DNA from 2 places in the Clostridium sp. CM036 genome. Region 2 is predicted to be linked to the other one. Evidence: riboswitches for the same ligand, from Rfam matches in the RefSeq annotation. Region 2 holds a riboswitch; the other holds the start of a gene.

Region 1 (7,788 bases), 1.2 Mb from region 2:
AAAAGCAGTTGAAACAGATGCTAATGATATAATGAGTATTATTATGCAGGCACAAGCATACTTAAAAAAACATGGGATTAACCAATGGCAGAATAACTATCCCAATGTTGAAATAATAAGTAATGATATTGATAATAAAAATGGTTATGTACTGTTAAAAGACGATAATATTGTTGCTACGGCAGCAGTTTCTTTTGAGGGAGAAAAAACATATGACTCTATTTATGAGGGGCAATGGATTAGTGATAATGAATATGCAGTTATTCATAGAATCGCTATTGACAACAATTATAAAGGATTAGCATTAGCATCACAGATTATCAAAAATATAGAGCAGATTTGTTTGAATAAAGGTGTGTACAGTATAAAAATGGATACACATGAAGAAAACTTATCTATGCAAAAGCTGCTTAAGAAAAACAAATTTCAGTATTGTGGAATAATTTATTTAGAAGATGGAAATAAAAGAATAGCTTTTGAGAAAACACTATACTAAAAAATAGTCACAAAATCATGAGTAATCTTAATTAATGGATCTTCATTAGAATTACTTATGGATATATTTAATCATTCGTCAAAATCACAGACTTTAAGATACATTGAGATTACTGAAGAACAAAAGAGGGAAGTTTATTTGAAATCTAACATCGGATAGAAAAATGTACCCCTATTTCTTTATATAATCTGTAAGATCAAATTCTCCATCTTTTTGAGACCAATTGTATATCGTCCCCCTTGAGATTAGAAGCAATTCATCACGAATTTGATTTGCTCGATAATCAGTTCTCAAAACACTCTCATCCTGTGATTTTTGTATGAGTATCAACAAATTGCTTGAATTGCTACTTTAAATGCGTCCCAAATAGATTTCATAATGTTCTTAACTTCCCTAGAATCCCCAATGTTATATGTTTCCTTTTTACTTTTGTCAAGTATGCTTTGTAGTGGATTATGAGGCTCGTACCCTGTTGCAGCTATTATTGTGTCTGCGTTTAATATACTTTCTCCATCTTTATTAGAAACTTTAACACCATTCGAATCTATTTTTTCAATCTTTGTGCTAGTCATTACTTTAATATTGTTGAATGGAAGTAAATCCTTCATCATATCCCAGTTCATAAATGGCATATTGTGAGGACCACCGCAAATAACCGGAAGCATTTCTATTATGCTAACATTTTTGCTCATTTTTGACAACCAAAGACCGGTTTCACAACCAACAAGACCTGCACCTATTATTACAATATCTTTACCAGCCAAGGATCATCCATTCTACCTGAAATAGTGACTGGAACATCCACAACCTGCTTAACTTGTCTACCGAATTCTCTGTACATTCCCTTATCGTTAAAATACATTGGTGGGTGATTCCAATACCAAGAATCATAAGTCCCAGCATCAACATTTAGCATATCATAGCCCGCTTCTACTAATATTTTAGCTGCTTCCAATCCTTCTTCTGTGTCCTTACCAACTTCATCAAATTTTTCTCCAGGTAATGACGAAGTCCCTTCATCATACTCTTAACACTGAAACGTAGTGAAACTGGGAAATCTTCACCACATTGTGCCTTGATTCCCTTAACTATATCAGTTGCGATTTTCAAACGGCCTCTTAAGTCTCCGCCATATTCATCAACTCTTTTGTTAAAGAAACCGATTGCGAATTGATCTAAAAGATATCCTTCGTGTACAGCATGGACCTCAACTCCATCAAAACCTGACTGTTTTGCCACTGCTGCTGATTTTATGAAGTTTTCTATTAAAACTTTTATATCTTCAGTAGTCATTGCTTCATGAGTTAATCTTGGGTCAAAGCGGTTTTCTGCCTTTGAAGGAGCAATTGGCTTTTTATATAGTCCAGGCATTGCAGAACGTCCCAAACCACCTGTCAATTGTAAAAATATTTTTGCATTATAAGAATGAATTCTTTCATTCATTGGAGCTGTTGACATATTAAAGCATAGTGGATTATAAGTAGGGCAAGGTTGAATTTTATTTATCCCAGTTTTCTGGTACAGGCTTAGTGATGTATTCAGTTCCTGAGAATATAGGGCAAGCACCACCAAATTTACCAACCACACCATCAATCATCTTAATTGAATGAGGAACACCTGCTGGAATATAAACAGCACCTGGAGTTTTAATTTCGTAATAGTCATCACCTAAAGTTACTGCGATAGTAGCTGCATTTTCTTCTCCTAAGATTAAATACATTTCATCTCCATAATGAATATGTGGAGTTGCCTTTCCCATAATGCTTTAGCTTCTGGAACAATGCTAGAGCTCATAATCAATTCTAATTGTTTTAACAACATACCCCATAGAGAATATTTACATAACATATTCACCGAATGCGTTATGTAAATATATTCTATAACAATGATAAAAAAATGTAAACAATATGATTTAAAACCATAAATTACAATTAAATTTACGCTGCAAATTTAATTGTAATTTATGGACTATCATTGCTTACAGAAGTGAACAACAAGTTAATAAAGTAATCGATGAAAACGAATCTGATATAAAAGAAAAAAATACATACAAAATGAAACTTGCAACATTAGAAGGTTATAAAAAGTTAAATAACAGTAACACACTCTGATTCAGAAATCTATACCTGAAAAACAGTTATAATTCCAATATAATGCATAATGTTCATTGTGAATAAACTGTAAATATAGTAAAATAATATTATGTTTTATATATTATGGAGGGAATGAAAATGAATTGCAAAAATGTGTGATTAGTTTAGAGGGTTATTATTTTTTTAATTATTTACAATAAGAAAGTGAAGGTGAAGGACATGCTATACATAGGAATTGACATTGGATCAACTGCTTCTAAGGTATGTATTCTTGAACATGATAAAATTAAAAATACTTTTATTTACCCAACAGGTTGGAGTAGTGTCAAAACAGCTGAGGAAATAAAACAAGCAATAGAAAAGCTAGGAATGACCTCTAGTAATAGTAAAATAGTTGCAACAGGGTATGGAAGGGTTTCTGTACCCTATGCAGATAAAACAATAACTGAAATAACTTGCCATGCAGTTGGAGCGTATTACTTATTACATGAAGATTGTACAGTTATTGATATAGGTGGACAAGATACAAAAGTCATAACTGTTGAAAGTGGTAAGGTTACAAATTTCTCTATGAATGATAAGTGTGCAGCTGGCACTGGTAAATTTTTAGAATTAATGGCTGGAACACTAGGATTCGATATTGATGAACTTTGCACTGAAGCCGCAAAGGGGAGTGGAACAACTATCAGTTCAATGTGTACCGTTTTTGCAGAATCTGAAGTCATTAGTCTTATTGGTAGTGGAAAAAAACGTAAAGACATTGCATTTGGTGTAATAGAATCTATTACTGGTAAAGTAAAATCTCTGTGTCAAAAACATTCCGATTCACATAATTATTTCTTAACAGGAGGACTTTGCGATAGCCCATTTATTATGGATCAACTTTCAGAAAAATTAGGTTCACCTGTAGCTACTCAAAAAATGGCAAGATATGCAGGTGCTATTGGAGCGGCTATAATGGCAAGCAGAATTGAAAAAAGTTCTAATAAAACGTTATAACGGAGGGGGATATATTAATGAATAACTTACCAGAAAAATTTGAAGATTTTAGTGAGGCAAGAAGAAATGCTTTTTTAAGCATCAAGAATTTAAAAGATGAAGGCAAGAAGGTTGTGGGTGTATTTTGTACTTTCACACCAACAGAAATAATAATGGCCGCAGATGCTATTGCAGTTTCATTATGCAGTATGACTGAGGAACCTATAGCTGATGCCGAAAGGGATTTACCAAGAAATCTATGCCCATTAATTAAAGCATCTTATGGCTTTGCAATTACAGATAAATGTCCATTTTTTTATTTTTCCGATATGATTGTTGGAGAAACTACATGTGATGGAAAGAAGAAGATGTATGAATATTTAGCAGATATTAAGAAGACTCATATTATGCAGCTTCCTCAAAACTGTAATGATGAGGATTCTTATAAACTATGGAGCAATGAATTAGTAAAGCTAAAGAAATGTCTAGAAAATTTTTATGGTGTTGAAATTACGGATGAAAAGCTTAAAATAGCGATTAAGCTTAAAAATAGGGAAAGAGTAGCTCTAAGAAAGTTTTATGAGCTAGGCCAGCTAGAGCCACCAGCAATTACAGGCTACGAAATGCATAAGGTTCTATCTGGAGCAGGATTTAAATTGGATAAAGAAGTATTGATAAAAGATCTTGAAAGCATAACAAGTGAGTCATTAGATAGGTATAATAGTGGGGAACGAAAAGTTTCGAGTGATGCAAAGAGAATACTTATTACAGGATGTCCTCTAGGACAAGGAACTGAAAAAATAATTAAGGCAATAGAAGAGAATGGTGGAGTAGTGGTATGCTATGAAAACTGCGGTGGAGCTAAAACAACAGAGACATTGGTTGATGAAAACAAGGATCCTCTTTACGCTTTAACAGAAAAATATTTAAATATTGGATGCTCTTGTATGACTCCAAATGATAACAGAATAGATTTGTTAGAAAAGTTATGTAAAGAATATAAAGCTGACGGAGTAATAGATGTAATACTTCAAGCTTGTCATACGTATAATGTAGAAACTCTTAGATTAAAAAGAGTTTTCAACAAGAAAAATATTCCATATATGAGCATTGAAACAGATTATTCTCAAGCAGATATAGGACAAATTAATACAAGAATGTCAGCATTTATAGAGATGTTATAATATAAATGATTTAAGTGGATATTATTTCAATTTATAGATAGTATTTGAATTAAAAGCTTTACATTGTTAAAAAAAAGATTATAATAAAGTTGTAATAACTTTTAAATATTGATAGATGATGTTTTCGGGAGATTAAGCTTAAGCTTAGTTATTTAATATAACATCCTTAAATGGATAGCCGAAGGGCCAAGTATTACATGCGCTGTAATATGAATATCTCAGGCAAAAGGACCGAAGATTGATATACCTCTGGAAAGCAATTGCACCGAAGGAGTAATTCTCTCAGGTAAAAAGACAGAGATAAAGGCTTAAATGAGCTTCTTATCTTTGTCTTTTTTTATGCGCAAGCGGAAATAAATTGAATTAATGTATTTGTAAGGGGGGGATTAATTGATAGAAGAAGTATTGATTGTAACTAATAACCCATTATGTCTAGACAAATTTGGTGAAAAATATAAAGTCGAATTTTTAAGTACTGGAATAATGAATGTACTAAAAGCTGTAAGAAATCATATTCATAAGGGACACCTTTTGCTCACACATCCGCTTTCTAGCAGCATAAAGCCAAATGAAACGCCCTACAAAACTGTAATAATAACAAAATCAAAAAAAGAAGTAATAGATTTACAGTCAGTTAATTTTATTGAAGAATCAATACACACAACTGAAAAATTCATTAAAGATAGGGGAACACCAGCATGGTCAGATGCGGTGCGAAATGATTTCATGTTAATAGATTACGATATTATAAGTCATGGTCTAAATTGAAAATAAATGCAATATACTGGGAGGGCTTAAAATGGAGCATATTTATGACACTATAATTATAGGAGGTGGCCCAGCTGGGCTATCGGCAGGGCTTTACGCATCAAGGTCAAAACTTGATTCTATAATAATTGAACGAGGAAAATTTGGAGGACAGGCCGCAATAACAGATGAACTTGCAAATTATCCTGGCTCAATTGAAGAGTGCACTGGTCCAAAATTGATTAAAAGAATGAGAACTCAAGCCGAGGAATTTGGTACAAAGTTTGCAAAAGATACTGTAGAAAATATTTTACTTGAAGGTGAAATAAAAACTGTTAAATGCAAAAAAGAAACATATAAGGCTAAAACTATTGTAATTGCAACAGGCGCTTATCCCAGATTAGCAGGTTTTAAAAATGAAAATGAGCTACGGGGCAAGGGAATCTCATATTGCGCTACCTGTGATGCTGATTTCTTTACGGAGCTCGATGTAGCCGTAAATGGCGGTGGAGATTCCGCCATAACTGAAGCAATTTATCTCACAAAGTTTGCAGATAGTGTAACAGTAATTCATAGAAGAGATGAATTAAGAGCTTGTAAATCAATTCAAGAAAAAGCTTTTGCTAATCCAAAAATCAAGTTTATATACGACTCAGTTATAGATGAGGCAGAAGGCGATGAAATACTTGAAGGCCTTAAGGTCAGAAATGTTAAAACAGGCGAAGTTCAAAAAGTGAAGGTTGATGGATGCTTTGTATTTGTCGGATACATTCCTATTTCAGAAATATTCAAAGGTAAGGTCAATATGGATGAAAGTGGTTATGTAATGACGAATGATGATATGGTAACCAACATTCCAGGCGTTTTCGCAGCTGGAGATATTAGGGTCAAGAATTTGAGACAGGTTATAACTGCAGCAGCTGATGGCGCAATAGCAGCAACTTCTGCAGAAGTATATATAGCAAATAAATAGAATTAGGGGGTATTTAAAATGATTAGTTTGACAAAGGAAAATTTTGATGAGGAAGTAGTATCTTATTCTGAAAAAGCAGTATTTGTTGATTTCTGGGGTGACAAATGTGAAGTATGTAAGGAACTTATGCCTGGAGTACACGAACTAGAAAACAAATATAGCGATAAAATCAAATTTGCAAGTCTTAATATCGGTGGTTCTAGAAGACTCGCTATATCTCAAAGAGTACTTGGACTCCCAACGATGATAATTTATAAAAATAACGAAAAAATAAGCACTATTACCCCTGAAAACATCGAAACAATTGATGATGTAGAGAATTTTATTAAAAGCGTTTATGAAACATTGTAATAAATGGCTAAACTATTTCGGAGGTGGAAACTTTGCGTTTAGAACTTGGTGAAATTAAAATTAATGATGTTCAATTTGGCACTTGCACAAAGGTTGAAAAGGGAGTTCTTTTTGTAAATAAAGAAGAACTGCTTGCACATATAGGCGGAGATGAAAGAATTGAAAGTATTAGCATTGAAATTGCAAGACCCGGAGATGAGACAAGAATAATTCCAGTTAAAGACGTTATTGAGCCAAGGGTAAAGGTATCAGGTAGCGGTGGGATATTTCCAGGATTTATAAGCAAGGTTGATACAGTTGGAAATGGAAGAACAAATGTTTTGAAAGGCGCAGCTGTTGTAACTACTGGAAATATTGTTGGGTTCCAGGAAGGAATCATTGACATGAGTGGAATTGGTGCTAAATATACACCATTTTCAAAATTAAACAACGTTGTAATAACATGTGAAACAAAGAAAAGCGTACTTCCACATGATCACGAAGAAGCTGTTAGAATGGTTGGATTTAAGGCTGCAACATATCTTGGTGAATGTGCAAGAGAACTTGAGGCTGATGAAATTAAGACTTTCGAAACACTTCCTCTTTTAGAACAGGTAAAACAGTATCCTGATCTTCCTAAAGTAATATATGTATATATGCTTCAAAGTCAGGGGCTTCTTCATGACACTTATGTATATGGAGTTGATGCAAAGAAAATAATACCTACATTCATATACCCAACGGAAATATTTGATGGTGCTATTGTTTCAGGAAACTGTGTTTCAGCTTGTGATAAGAACCCATCGTATGTTCATATGAATCATCCTGTAATTGAGGATTTGTATGAGAGACATGGTATTGACTACAATTTCCTTGGATGTGTATTAACTAATGAAACTGTATACCTTGCAGATAAAGAAAGATCTTCAAGCTATACTGCAAAATTAGTTGAATATTTAGGTGCAGATGCAGTAATAATTTCTGAGG
Region 2 (7,788 bases):
ATCACCGGCATTACTGTATGTGATGCAATTACACCTGGAAGATGCGCTGCAAGTCCTGCCCCTGCTATGATACATTCTACCCCATTATATTCCATTTCATTTATTACTTCCTTTAATTTTTCTGGTACTCTGTGAGCTGAGAGAATATGTACTTCATAATCTACATCAAATTCCTTAAGTGCTATCGCTGCATTTTTCATTATATCCTTATCTGATTTACTTCCAAAAATAACTCCTACCTTCATTTTATTACCTCCCCAATGTAATTAAATAACAACTTTTATAATTTCATCTTAACAGTTTTTTTTCGTTAAGTCAATGCATTAATGCTATTTTTATTATTATCGTTCGTGTTTCTTCTACATATATGTACGTTTAATTACTATCATTAATAAATTGTTCGCATTTTTAAGTTAAACTAGTTTTTTATATCCGAATTCCAAAAAAATAAAAAAGAAGCAGCAAGGGCACAATTTGTACCCTTACTGCTTCTTATCTTTTATTTAAAATAATTTACTCCTGCCTCAAATATCTTTTGATCCTTCTCACCAATAATATTTTTTAAAGTGTTAACGCCTACTCTTTCAGAGTGACCCATTTTACCGAAAACCCTTCCATCCAAACTAGTGATTCCTTCAATAGCATGCATTGAACCATTAGGATTAAAGTTTATATCATAACTTGGCATTCCGTCGAAGTCTACATATTGAGTGGCTACTTGACCACTTGCGAATAATTTTTTAATTACTTCTTCATTTGCTACAAACCTACCTTCTCCATGTGATACTGGAATTGAATGCACATCTCCAACTTTTAAATTACTAAGCCAAGGAGACAGGGTTGAAACCACTTTAGTTTGCACTGTGCAAGATACATGTCTACCAATTTCATTATACGTTAAGGTTGGGCTGTTTTGTGTTATATCCGTTATTTCACCAAAGGGCAGTAACCCAAGTTTTATTAAGGCTTGAAAGCCATTGCATATTCCGAGCATTAACCCATCTCTATTTTTTAATAACTGATGTATGCTTTCGCGTATTATAGGATTTCTAAAGAATGTAGCAATAAATTTACCAGACCCATCTGGCTCATCACCAGCACTGAATCCACCTGGAAGCATAACAATTTGAGAGCTTTTTATTTTTTCTGCTATAGCTTTTATAGATTCTTCAATATGCCTTGATGATAGATTCTTTATTACCATAATTTCCACTTCAGCTCCAGCCCTTTCAAAGGCTCTCATAGAATCATATTCACAATTAGTACCCGGAAACACAGGAATTATAACTCTAGGCTTTGCTATTTTAATTGCAGGAGCCGATTTAAATTTTGGATTTTCAACACTTGCATAAATTTTATCATTTCTGATATTTAATTTACTAGTATTTACTTTCGTGCTAAATACACTTTCTAAAGGTCCTTCCCAATTACTTAACGCTTCTTCTAGACTAATAGTTTCCCCTAAGACTTTGATAAATGGTTCTACCTGAGTATGCCCAAGTATCTTAATATTTAAATTCTCTTTAATTAACTCTGAAAGCGTGCATTTATCTATTTCCATTACAATGCTGCCATAATCCTCTTTAAATATGCTTTCCACCTGAATATCTTCTTTAAATTCAAATCCTATTTTATTACCAAAGCACATTTTTGATATAGCTTCTGACAGACCTCCCATCCCTACTGCATAGGTTGATAACACCTTGCCACTATCTATTAACTTCTTTACCAATTTATAGTTTTGACGAAGCTCGCCAAAATCAGGTAATCCATCTTCACAAGTATTTGCATAAACTAAAACAACCTGACTATCTCCATTTTTAAACTCTGGAGATATAACCTTATCTGTATTTATAACATCGACAGCAAAGGATATAAGCGTTGGCGGTACATTCATATCATTAAAGGTACCTGACATACTATCTTTTCCACCAATAGCCGCTATGCTGAATTGTTTTTGTACATGTAATGCCCCTAAAAGTGATGAAAATGGTTTACCCCACTTATACGGTTCTTTTGACAATTTTTCAAAATACTCTTGAAATGTTAGTTTAATATTTTCATAATTAGCCCCACTAGCCACTACCTTTGTTACAGAATCTATTACTGCATAAGCAGCTCCATGGAATGGACTCCATTTTGATAATTTAGGATTGTACCCATAGGACATTATTGTACCAGTGGTTGTATCTCCGCGAAGTACAGGTAATTTTGCTACCATGGACTGAATTGGTGTTTTCTGAAATTTTCCACCAAAAGGCATTAACACCGTTCCTGCTCCTATTGTGCTATCAAACCTCCCAGCTAATCCTTTTTGACTACAAACATTTAAGTCTGATAGATTAGAATTCCATAAATCTTTTATTGATTTTAAATTACCTTCGCTCCATTTTAAATCTTTTGAAAAGTAGTATTCATTCTCTTTAGGTGCTGCTACTTTTACATTAATACGCTGATTAACTCCATTTGTGTCTAAGAAACTTCTACTCACATCAACAATAGTTTTTCCCTTCCATACCATTTTAAGCCTATTATCATCAGTTATTTTCGCCACCACTACAGCCTCTAAATTTTCTTCTTCTGCTAGCTTTATAAATACGACAGCATCTTCGCGCCTAACAACAACAGCCATACGTTCTTGGGATTCTGATATAGCAAGCTCCGTACCATCTAAGCCCTCGTATTTTTTAGTGACTTTGTCTAAATTTATTATAAGTGAATCTGCGAGTTCCCCTATAGCTACGGATACTCCGCCTGCACCAAAATCATTACATCTTTTTATAAGCGTCGTAACCTTTGGATTTCTAAATAATCTTTGAATCTTTCTTTCTGTAGGCGCATTACCCTTTTGAACTTCTGATCCTGAAGTTAGTATTGAGCTCTCGCTATGCTGCTTAGATGAACCCGTAGCTCCTCCGCATCCATCACGTCCTGTTTTGCCACCAAGAAGTATAACAACATCAGATGCCATTGGTTTTTCACGGACTACGTTCTTATAAGGTGCAGCTCCAATAACTGCCCCTACTTCCATTCTTTTAGCCACAAAGTCTTCATCATAAACTTCAGAAACGAGTCCTGTAGCAAGTCCTATCTGATTTCCATAAGAACTAAATCCATGAGCAGCTTCAAGGGTTATTTTTCTTTGAGGAAGTTTGCCTTTTATTGTATCTGAAATTTTCGTCCTTGGATCACCGCAGCCAGTAACACGCATTGCCTGATACACATAGCTTCTACCTGATAATGGGTCTCTTATTGATCCACCGAGACAAGTAGCTGCACCACCAAAAGGTTCTATCTCAGTAGGGTGGTTGTGGGTTTCATTTTTAAACATTACTAGCCACTTTTCCTTCTCTCCTTCAATGTCTGCTTTCACAATTATACTGCAGGCGTTTATTTCGTCTGAAACATCAAGGTCCTTTAATTTCCCTTGTTTCCTTAAATCTTTCATGGAAATAACAGCCATATCCATAAGTGTTACGTCCCTATTTGATTTATCATAAACAAACTCTCTAGTATTTAAATATTCCGCGTAAGCCATCTTAATTGGTTTAGAATATTTACCATCTTCTATGTAAACATCCTCAATTACAGTATTAAAAGTTGTGTGCCTACAGTGATCTGACCAATACGTATCTATAACTTTTATCTCCGTTATAGATGGGTCTCTCTTTTCCGTTTCTTTAAAATAATCTCTACAATATCTCAAATCCTCAAAGCTCATAGCAAGTCCATTACTTTTTAAGAACTCTTTTAAATCCGTATCATTCATCTCAATAAAAGATTCTACTGTTTTTACTTGTTCTGGCTCATTAAACCTTTGCTGTAAATCATTCTGTTTATCAAACCCTGTTTCTCTAGAGTCTACGGCATTTATGCAATACTCTTTAATTTTATTTAGTTCGTCATTAGTAATATTTCCCTTTAACACTATAACTCTTGCACTTTTAACTATATGTTTATCCTCTTGAGTTAAAATTTGTATACATTGAGCAGCTGAATCTGCCCTCTGATCATATTGTCCAGGCAAAAATTCAATAGCAAATACAGTATCGTACTTTTGAATATCTAACTCTTCATCATAAACCTGATCTACTGTAGGTTCTGAAAATATTGTATTCCTTGACATTAGGTACTGCTCCTTGGTTATTCCCATAACATCATATCTATTAACTAGTCTAAGCCCATCCAAGTTCGATATACCTAAATTTATTTTTATATCTCTTAGTTTTTTTTCACCTTCAACATTATAGTTCGCTTTTTTCTCTACATATAACCTATATATCTTATCTTTCATGATTAATACCTCCAAAATTTATATTTATACGAATATTAAACAATGATTTTCTTTTATAATTCGTTATAATCACATTATAATATACTTCATCTAATTATAAAAGCATATTTTAGAATAAAGTGGTTTTTAATTTTTCTATAATATTATTAAATTACGAAATTTAATAATATTATAGTAATTATGAAATTTCTTATCTTAATGTAGTTCCATACTTCATTGTTTTAATACTAACAAAAAAACAGGATGGCATAAATCTGCCATCCTGTTTTTTTCTAAAAAGAAAATTATAAAATTAGTTTTTCTTTTCAAAATCATTTTCGTAATTTTTCAAAGTCTTTTTAACTAAAGCTCCAAGACCTAATAATGCAATTAAATTCGGTATAACCATTAATCCATTAAAAGTATCAGCGAGTTCCCAAACTAGATCAACCTTTAGAGCTGCTCCTAATACTATAAATACAAGAACCAATCCTCTATATGTCGTTAACGCTTTTTTTCCAAATAAGTATTTAACATTTGCCTCTCCAAAAAAATACCAAGCTACTATGGTAGAAAAAGCAAAGAAAAATAACGCTATAGCTACAAATGGACCTCCAAGACTTCCCATACCATTCGAAAAAGCTTTTTGAGTTAACGCTATACCAGTAGTTTTTCCATCTAATGCTCCTGTAGTTAATATAACAAGTGCAGTTAATGTTAAAATTATAAAGGTATCAATAAATACACATACTATTGCAACGAGTCCCTGCTCAGTTGGATGATTAACTTTTGCAACTGCGTGTGCATGTGGTGTTGACCCCATTCCAGCTTCATTAGAAAATAAACCTCTTGCAATGCCGTATCTCATAGCTTCTTTTACGCCAACTCCTATTAAACCGCCAGTAGCCGCTTTAGGGTTAAAAGCTCCTACAAATATCATTTTAAATGCTGGTCCTAAATTAGCAAAATTCACTATAATGATTCCTAAACTACCCAGTATGTAAAATATAGCCATAAACGGAACTACTTTTTCAGTAAAGGCTGCAATTCGGCCTACTCCTCCAATAAAAATCATACCCGCTAATGCTGCAACTATCACACCAATGATTATACGAATATTGGTATTTGGGCTTATTGCTGCACTTATTGAGTTAGATTGTACCATATTCCCTATAAATCCTAATGCAATTATTATAGTTACTGAGAAAAATGCTGCCAACTTTTTACTCCCAAGGCCTTTACTAATATAGTAAGCAGGTCCTCCCGTCACCTCACCGTCAACTGTCTGTTTATACTTTTGACCAAGCACTGCTTCCGCAAAAATAGTTGCCATGCCAAAGAAAGCACTTAGCCACATCCAGAATATAGCACCCGGTCCTCCTGATGCTATAGCAGTTGCGGCTCCTGCTAAATTTCCTGTTCCTACTTGAGCCGCTATTGAAGTTGTCATGGCTTGAAAGGATGACATTCCATCTTTTCCTGCTTTATTGCCGAATTTAGCTCCTCCAAAAGTCTTTTTAAATGCATCTTTAAATTTTCTTACTTGAACAAATTTTAACGTCATTGTAAAGTAAATTCCAGTACCACATAACAAAAATATTAGTACATACCCCCACAAAACACCGTTAATACCTTTAATAATTGATAAAAAATCCATAAACACACGCTCCTTCTAGTTATTAAAATTTTTTCAGATAAAAAATTTCTTGTGTAAAGAATATATTTATACCAATTAATACTCTGTGAGACCATTATTTTTTAAAGCACACAAAAAATAGAGATCAAAATAAAATGACCTCTTGAAAATAACCCTGTCCTTTTACCTGAGAGTTTCACTAATGCACTATTAAATTTCATACAAATAATATGTAATTAAATAATGTTTAGCTTTCTCCTTCGGTGCTTATATAAGTCTCTCCAGAGGTTCGTCCGATATCAGTACTTCTCCAAAAATGGATACCTGAAAGTTTAACTTCTTCGGTGGATGTTATACATCTCTCTCCAAATATCTTCATCCGAAATTATTAATTTGTAATACTTCGCATGACTATAACATATTTTGAATTTTTAGTCAATAAAAAAAACACTCACTGTAAAGTGAGTGTTTTTTGGTACGACTAAGCCTATAAGCCGAGTCCTGTATTAGACAATCATCTATCTAGGCCCATTGTTACCAATAGGCTCAAGCGATACACCCGAGAACGAGACGGGCAGCCTCATAATGTTCTCCTATTCGATCTTGCTCCAGGTGGGGTTTACATAGCCGCAAAGTCGCCATTGCGCTGGTGAGCTCTTACCTCGCCTTTCCATCCTTGCTAGTACATTCAAAAATTTAGAAAAACTAAACTTTTGAATGCCTTTAGCGGTATATCTCTGTTGCACTTTCCTTAAAGTCACCTTCACTGGGTGTTATCCAGCACCCTGCCCTATGGAGCTCGGACTTTCCTCTCCTAATTATCGCACGCAATAATTAGCAGCGATTGTCTGGCTTACTCGTAAAACCAATGATATCATACTATTAAAATAAAAGCAAATAGTATTTTATTATTACTTAACTTTATATGGATCATGTGTATTTTTAGAAATTATAACCTCATTGTCATATCCATTTTCTATCAGTTGCTTTTTGAACTTTTCTGCAAATATTATGAGTGGTGTCCACTCAGTTGCAAAATGCCCAGCATCAATCAGCGCTATGTTTTCTTCTAATAAATCACTAACATGATGGTATTTAGTATCTCCTGTAATAATGCAATCTGCACCCAATTTTATGCTCTCCTCAAAAAAGTCTTCTCCACTGCCATTTATAATCGCAATGGTTTTTATTACTTTATTATGGTCGCCTGCATACCTAATATACTCAGTATTTAAAAGTTCTTTAACCTTTTCACATAAGGGCATTAATAAAATTGGGGTATCCAGAATCACTAGCCTTCCAATACCATTATCACCATTATTATACCCTTGAATTGTTGAATTCTCTATTACCTTATAATTAGTAAACCCTAAAATTTCTGTGACAATATCATTAAGTCCGCCTTTAACTGAATCTAAATTTGTATGACTAGCATATACATTTATACCATTCACAATTAGCTCAATAATTTTTTTTCCTACTAAAGTGTCTGTGGTAATAGTTTTGGGTTTAACAAAAAGAAGAGGATGATGAGTCAATATAAAATTGCACCCCTTATTCTTTGCCTCGCGAATTACGTCCATTGTACAATCTAATGCAATTAAAATTTTTGTAACCTGCGCATCTTTATCCCCAACCATTAATCCTACATTATCATAATCCTCTTTTAGTATATGTGGAGCAACCTGCTGCATAATATGCTCAATAGTACTTACTTTTAAAAGCATTTCAAAAACTCCTTAAGCCGTATTATAACAAGATAAAGTTGTTGTTTTCTATTTTTAGATAAAATTGTATCTTCATTTAAAGTATCATATATTTTTGAATATTTTTGCAACTTATATTCTATAAATTTTTGCATTACTAATTGTTTTTTATC

The links. A riboswitch is a leader RNA that binds a small molecule or an ion and turns the genes downstream of it on or off. The one in region 2 is predicted to bind glycine.
Region 1: it holds a riboswitch for glycine, as region 2 does, so the genes downstream of both, ACWJKE_RS07025 (GrdX family protein) here and ACWJKE_RS01175 (alanine/glycine:cation symporter family protein) in region 2, are expected to answer to the same signal.

What each region holds. Positions count from the first base shown of each region.
Region 1 covers NZ_CM143652.1:1,478,304-1,486,091, reverse strand. The annotation lists gene ACWJKE_RS07065 (GNAT family N-acetyltransferase) at 1-496, shown strand, start outside; gene ACWJKE_RS07060 (hypothetical protein) at 668-790, opposite strand; gene ACWJKE_RS07055 (FAD-dependent oxidoreductase) at 823-1,260, opposite strand; gene ACWJKE_RS07050 (hypothetical protein) at 1,239-1,451, opposite strand; gene ACWJKE_RS07045 (oxidoreductase) at 1,430-1,954, opposite strand; gene ACWJKE_RS07040 (hypothetical protein) at 1,995-2,255, opposite strand; gene ACWJKE_RS07035 (acyl-CoA dehydratase activase) at 2,809-3,588, shown strand; gene ACWJKE_RS07030 (double-cubane-cluster-containing anaerobic reductase) at 3,606-4,751, shown strand; glycine riboswitch at 4,991-5,059, shown strand; gene ACWJKE_RS07025 (GrdX family protein) at 5,142-5,519, shown strand; gene trxB (thioredoxin-disulfide reductase) at 5,551-6,471, shown strand; gene ACWJKE_RS07015 (thioredoxin family protein) at 6,490-6,822, shown strand; gene ACWJKE_RS07010 (glycine/sarcosine/betaine reductase component B subunit) at 6,855-7,788, shown strand, end outside.
Region 2 covers NZ_CM143652.1:262,945-270,732, reverse strand. The annotation lists gene purE (5-(carboxyamino)imidazole ribonucleotide mutase) at 1-245, opposite strand, end outside; gene ACWJKE_RS01180 (phosphoribosylformylglycinamidine synthase) at 500-4,294, opposite strand; gene ACWJKE_RS01175 (alanine/glycine:cation symporter family protein) at 4,587-5,930, opposite strand; glycine riboswitch at 6,075-6,204, opposite strand; RNA gene rnpB (RNase P RNA component class A) at 6,384-6,769, opposite strand; gene ACWJKE_RS01165 (Nif3-like dinuclear metal center hexameric protein) at 6,821-7,636, opposite strand; gene ACWJKE_RS01160 (tRNA (adenine(22)-N(1))-methyltransferase) at 7,627-7,788, opposite strand, start outside.